Linked DNA regions of Rosistilla ulvae. The protein of the gene in region 2 binds, or shares a complex with, the protein of the main gene of each other region. Links are inferred from orthologs where the notes say so. Each region holds a gene or a part of one and is shown on either strand. Other genes may lie near its edges.

Region 1 (3,077 bases), 2.4 Mb from region 2 along the record:
GGTCGATGGATTGATTGCGGCGTCGCGCCAGTTTTTGTGCGTTGCGGTAACCATGATGGCGAGCAACAAGAAGCTCATGCTGAGCACAAAAATCAGCGCTGAAAATATCTTTCCCAGAAAGGTCATGGAAGGTTTCCCTACACGTTACGGAGCGAACCGAGTTTGCCCGTCAGGTCGCACGAGAATTGGACGACAGACAAGGTTAGGACCGGACAAATATTGAAGCACGTTTGAAGTATAGTCAGCGCCAGAAAATGATTCAAACATTAAACCACGAATCCCAAAATGCCTCGCAAGAGGGGGTGTGGTTGCAGCGAATGAGCGAATTACCAGCTGTACAGCGACTCGCCGCCCCCGAATCGTCCCCAAGTTTGCCGGTTGGGGAACTCATGAGTCCACCGGTTTGCGAGCCCGGTTTCGAATTAGGTCGCCGACTTCTGCTCCGACCTGACCCCTTTGATCTGCCTTAAGAAGGCTTCCATCGATGGCATCCGGTCCTGCACGTTGGGGCTGATACATCGCATGATCGCCGTCGCAAGCACAGGATTCAGATCGGGGCGGAACTCCAAAATCGGAGTCGGCGGATGGGTGTCGTGCTGTAGCGCCGCTTTGCCGGTGGTGTCGTTGACCGGCCAAGGAAAATCGAAAGCACACAACGTGTAGATCGAAACGCCAAAGGCGAACACGTCGACGCGTTGATCGGTCTGCCGGCGGCGAACGATTTCCGGTGCCATATAAAGAGGCGTCCCGGTTCGGTTGCCCGGCTGCATGTAGGGGGGCAACGCGGGAACGGTCAAACCGAAATCAATAAGCTTCACCCGCTCCATGTCGGCGGAACAGATGAAGTTGCGAGGGCAGATGTCGCGGTGAATGAACCCCTTCTCGTGGACGTACTTCATCCCCTCGGCCATCTGTCGGATCAACGATAAACGCTTCCCCGCCAAGGTCTCTTCTTTCCGCGTCTGGATGACCTGCAACAGCCCAGGGCCGTCGACATATTCCATCACCAGATAGGGTTGCCCCTGCTTGGTGGTGCCATATTCGTAGGTCTCGACAACGTTGGGGTGCTGCATTTGCACAGCGATCGCCCCTTCGATCGGTTTCTTGAGGCCTTTGAAGCGGGCTTCGAAGGTGGCTACTTTTTCGGCGTCGCACAATTTCAGCCCGACGACGCGGTTGTATTGCCGATCCCGGGCGGTGATGAAGTTACTCATCGTCCCCGAAACGGCCGACCGCATCCGCTCAAAGCGGGCTTCGACGTCCAGGCTGTTGCTCCCCTTGGTCCGCTTGCTCGCCGGAGCCACAGCGGCGTCGGAATCTCCCTCTTCCGTCTTCTTTTTGCCGATCAGCGATTGAATTTTATCCAGCAGTCCCATAAACGTAATCGCAGTCGAGAGAAGGAGTTTTATTTGCCACAGTAGTCGATGACGCGAGCGATCTCCGATTTCAGTCGATCGCGAGCGACGATACGATCGATAAAACCGTGCTCCAACAGGAATTCGCTGGTCTGAAAGCCCTCGGGCAATTCGATGCCGATCGTCGCTTTGATCGTCCGCGGTCCGGCGAAACCGATCAGCGCCTTGGGCTCAGCGAAACAGAGATCTCCCAACGAAGCGAAACTGGCAGCAACCCCACCCATAGTGGGGTTGGTCAGTACGCTGATAAACAGGCCGCCCGATTCGTGATACCGAGCCAACGCCGCGGAGACCTTCGCCATCTGCATCAGCGACAAGATCCCTTCGTGCATCCGAGCCCCGCCGCCGGAGCCACTAATAATGATCAAGGGTAGGTTCTGTTCGGTCGCTCGTTCGATCAACCGCGTCAACCGCTCGCCAACAACCGAGCCCATGCTCCCCATGATAAACGCACTGTCGGTAACTCCAAACGCAACCCGGCGAGCCCGAATCATCCCGGTGCCGGTCAGAGCAGCATCGACCAATCCGGTCCGCTTCTGTTCGGCTAGCAATCGCTCGGCATAACGTTTTCGGTCAGCAAATTCCAAGGGATCGGTGGGCCTCAGCTCTTCGTCCCAAGCCTCAAACGTCCCTTCATCCAAGACCTGTTCGACCCGATCGGCTGCCGAAACGTAAAGATGGTGGTCGCATTTAGGGCAGACATTCAGCCGCCGTTGGACCTCTTTGCGGTAGACGCTCGACAGACATCCGGGGCATTTAATCCACAATCCCTCAGGAATACCGCGTTTTTTGGTATTCGGGGCTTCGCTGTTCGATTCGACGGTCGCCATGCAATTATTCACCCATCAAAGGGTCAGTGAAGTAACTAATTTCGCCTTGTTCGCAATCCAAGTGTATCGGTAATCGCGATTATTCGCTGCGTCGATTTCACCAGCCCGCATTCAGAAGTGGGCCCGGCAACGCTTCGACTCCCGTTAGCCTACGATACCGCTGCACTTTCTTCTAGGCATATAGCGTGCGACCTGCGTGCGTGCGAGCATACGATTATTGTAATCAGCTTTCACTGCGTCGCACGTAAAAGGACGTTTCGGCAGGGCTGATAAATGTTTGAGCTTCGGCAAACTTGCCGCCCCAAACTGCCGTCATCCCCAAGTCGTCAGTTCTCCACGTTCGTCGAAGCGGCTGACCGACCGCTCAATCGCTCTCGCACCCCCTCAAGTGGAACTGGCGTGCATCCCCAACCTATTGAAAGACACACCCGATGGCACGTTGGAAAATCGCCGGTATCAACTTCGAACATTTTCACATGGGCGACAACTTGCGGCTGGCCGCGGCGATTCCCGACGTCGAAATCGTTGGCCTGTGCGATGAACAACCCGATCGCATGCAGCAAGCGATCGAGGAATTGCAACTGCCCAGCGAAAAGGTCTTCAGCGATTGGCAGGCTTGCTTGGACCAGACACAGCCCGACATCGTGCTGTTGTGCCCGGCCGCTGCGGGGCACGGACTGTGGACCGAGCGTGTGATGGCTCATAGAGTTGATGTGCTGATCGAAAAACCGATGGCGGCGTCGCTCGCCGAAGCCGATTCGATGATCGACGCGGCGCAGCGGGCTGATCGAACGCTGGCGATCAATTGGCCGATGGCCTGGTTTCCCACCCA
Region 2 (3,281 bases):
TAGCCGGCGTAGACGTGCGAATCAAAGCGGACGCCGAGTCCTCCGGGAGCGAAAAACGATTCGATTTTACCCGGGTTGGGCATGAAGTTCTTATCGGGGTTTTCGGCGTTGATCCGACATTCGATCGACGACCCGCGACATTGGATGTCATCCTGGGTGAATGGCAACGGTTGCCCCGCGGCGACACAGATCTGTTGCTTGATCAGATCGACCCCGGTCACCATTTCGGTTACCGGATGTTCGACCTGAATCCGCGCGTTGACCTCGATAAAGTAGAAGTCATCGTTCTTGTCGACGATAAATTCGACAGTACCGGCGTTGTAATAGTTCGCGTTCTGAATCATCCGAACCGCTGCGTCGCAGATCTCTTTACGTCGCTTGTCGGGCAACAACGGCGACGGCGCCTCTTCGATCAATTTTTGATGGCGGCGTTGAACCGAACAATCGCGTTCGTGCAGATGGACGACGTTCCCTTGTTGATCGGCGATGATCTGAACTTCGATATGCCGCGGCTGTTCGATAAACTTCTCCAGATAGACGCCGCCGTTTCCAAACGCTGCTTCGGCTTCTTGACGGGCCTGTTGCAACGCGGTCTCGAGCACCTCGGGCGACTCCGCAACTCGCATCCCTTTACCACCACCACCGGCAGTCGCTTTGATCAACACCGGGTATCCGATCGTCTTGGCGACGGCCAATGCTTCTTCGGTGTCGGTCAACAGTCCGTCGCTGCCAGGAACCACAGGGACGCCAGCGGATTGCGCCAGGGCGCGGGCGGAGTTCTTATCGCCAAGCATTTCCATCGATTCGGGCAGTGGTCCGATGAAATCGATGTTACAGCTGCGGCAGACCTCATTGAAGTCAGCGTTTTCGGCGAGAAAGCCATAACCGGGGTGGATCGCCTCGGCACCGCCCACTTCGGCCGCGCTGATCACTTGATCGATCCGCAGATAGCTTTCCGCACTTCGCGCCGGACCGATACAAAACGCCGCGTCCGCCAACCGGACATGCGCCGATTCGCGATCCGCTTCGCTGTAAACGGCGACCGATTCAATGCCCATTTCGCGGCAGGCACGGATAATTCGCAGCGCGATTTCACCACGGTTTGCAATGAGGATCCGGTTATACATCCGATTGAAAATTTCCAGGGGCTGAGGCGGGCGTTGTTGGATAACCTGGCAGCCGATCGAAGACCGGCTACCGGCGATTTGAAGCGTTGGGACACTGACGCTCGCGACGCCAATGCGTCGCGGTCAGCGTTTGGGAGACATCGCGATGCGTTACGCCGAGGTGTCGATTTTGAACAATGGTTTGCCAAAATCGACAGCTTCGCCATCTTTGGCCAACACAGCAACGACTTTGCCCGAGATCTCCGCTGGGATTTCGTTGAAGACTTTCATCGCTTCGACGATACAAATAGTTGTCTCAGCGTTGATCGAGTCACCTACGTTAACAAACGTGGGGGATTCAGGATTTGGACGCGCGTAGAACGTGCCGACCATCGGAGCCTTGATGATCGCGATGTTCGCGCCATCGGTCTCCGCAGCGGCAACCGGTGCCGGCGCTGCCGCAGCGACCGGCGCTTGCATCATCATCGGAGCGGGGGCTGCAGCGACTCCGCCACGACAAAGTTTGATTTGTTTCTCGTCCTGCTTCAAATCAACTTCGGCAAGGTTGTGCTCTTCCATCAGCTCGACGAGCTTGCGGATCTGTTCGATATCAAAAACGTCGCCTGACATGTTCACTCCAACATGGGTTCCACAACGACACCTAAAAGCGTCTCATACAGCGATTGGCATCGCAGTTCGTTGCGTTGTACTATATTTGGCATGGACGGGGGTGGTAGCCGCGAGCTCGTTGTAATCGACGAACTCCGCAGGCATTAGCGCACCCATTGGTACGCCGGGTCACTTTTTACAGGATTACCGTGCAATCATCGAGACCCTTTGGCAAACTCGATAAGACTTCGTAGCCATTTTCGGTCACCAAGACATCATCTTCGATCCGCACCCCCAGTTTCCCGGGTAGGTAGATCCCCGGTTCGACGGTGACGATCATCCCCGTTTGCAGCTCCCCTTCAGTGATTGCCGAAATTCGGGGCGATTCATGGACTTGCAAACCGATTCCATGCCCCAAACCGTGGCTGAAGTAATCCCCAAATCCGGCGTCAGCGATCACGTCGCGCGCTGCGGCGTCGACAGTTTTCAAGGCAACGCCAGGGCCAATCGCCGAAATTGCTGCCATTTGAGCCTCCAAAACGACAGGATAAATTTCCGCCATTTCGGCCGACGGGGCACCAATCGCCGTCATCCGTGTCAAATCGCTCGTATACCCTTTATATTTGGCTCCCCAATCGAGCAGTAGCGCGGGATCGTCGCCGATCCGTCGCTGGCCTGGCTGGGCATGCGGCAGGGCGGCATTGGGTCCAATCGCCGCAATGGTAGCAAAGCCGCAACCTTCGCCGCCAAAGTGACGGATCCAGTGTTCGACGTTATGAGCGATTTCGAGTTCGGTTTGTCCGTGCCGCAACGTCGCTCGGATCGCCAAAAACGTTCGCTCCGCAATCCGCACCGCTTCGCGAATCGTCTCGATTTCCGACGCTTCTTTAATTTGACGCAATTGCGGCACGAGCCCGTTGGCTGGGACCAAGGTCTGATTCGCCAGGACCGATCGAAAGCCTTCCGCCAATCCCCAACTGATATCATTTGCGTCCAAGCCGACCGTTTTGACAGAGAAGTCCTCGACCGCTTGGCCAACCAATTGGGTCATCGTCCGCTCGGGACCGCGGACAAACGCTTCCAGGTCGCCACACTCTTGTTCGATCTGCGTCTCGTAACGCCGGTCGCTGAGGATCGCCGCTCGCGATCCGGAGATCAAAAGATAGCTGCTATCGCCGGTGAAGCCGGACAAATAGCGGACATCGGTTTCGCCGGTCACCAGCAGACAATCGACAGATTGCTGGGCTAGCAAATCTCGCAGTTTTTCAATTCGTGTGGGCATCGATTCGCGTCGCTCCGCTGAAAGTAGAATAGACGGGTGTTGCGGCGCGCGATGCCGCTGCGAAACTTGATCGGTAGGAAAATCCCCACGGCTTGAGCATCGTATGGGTTCAATACGACACAACGCGGCGAGAGACGTTCGGCCAATGCTATCATCGCTGCGTTCAGATGAAAACGATCGGCGACGCGTTGCCTCGTCCGCGAGTTGCGTTGGAATGGGTTCGCCGGACCGAAGGTGCGACGGCGAGCAGCAAACCGCGACGCTGCAAGATCGCGGAACAGCTG

The links.
Region 1: the proteins of accB (region 2) and accD are in contact, whole or in part, in a solved structure (PDB 8UXZ), measured with the Escherichia coli proteins. The link is inferred for Rosistilla ulvae from one-to-one orthologs.

The regions. Positions count from the first base shown.
Region 1 is NZ_CP036261.1:7,271,381-7,274,457, forward strand. The notes cover bases 326-3,077. They hold accD (acetyl-CoA carboxylase, carboxyltransferase subunit beta), read right to left. Parts: upstream 2,246-3,077; coding sequence 1,406-2,245; downstream 326-1,405. Other genes in these bases: EC9_RS25615 (serine/threonine-protein kinase), read right to left, coding at 423-1,376; EC9_RS25625 (Gfo/Idh/MocA family protein), read left to right, coding at 2,677-3,077. Outside these bases: EC9_RS25610 (hypothetical protein), read right to left, coding at 1-126.
Region 2 is NZ_CP036261.1:4,848,325-4,851,605, forward strand. What follows is about bases 8-2,963. They hold accB (acetyl-CoA carboxylase biotin carboxyl carrier protein), read right to left. Parts: upstream 1,737-2,963; coding sequence 1,278-1,736; downstream 8-1,277. Other genes in these bases: accC (acetyl-CoA carboxylase biotin carboxylase subunit), read right to left, coding at 8-1,127; EC9_RS17115 (M24 family metallopeptidase), read right to left, coding at 1,912-2,963. Outside these bases: more of accC, read right to left, coding at 1-7; more of EC9_RS17115, read right to left, coding at 2,964-2,997; EC9_RS17120 (hypothetical protein), read left to right, coding at 3,090-3,281. UniProt on the Escherichia coli protein: This protein is a component of the acetyl coenzyme A carboxylase complex; first, biotin carboxylase catalyzes the carboxylation of the carrier protein and then the transcarboxylase transfers the carboxyl group to form malonyl-CoA.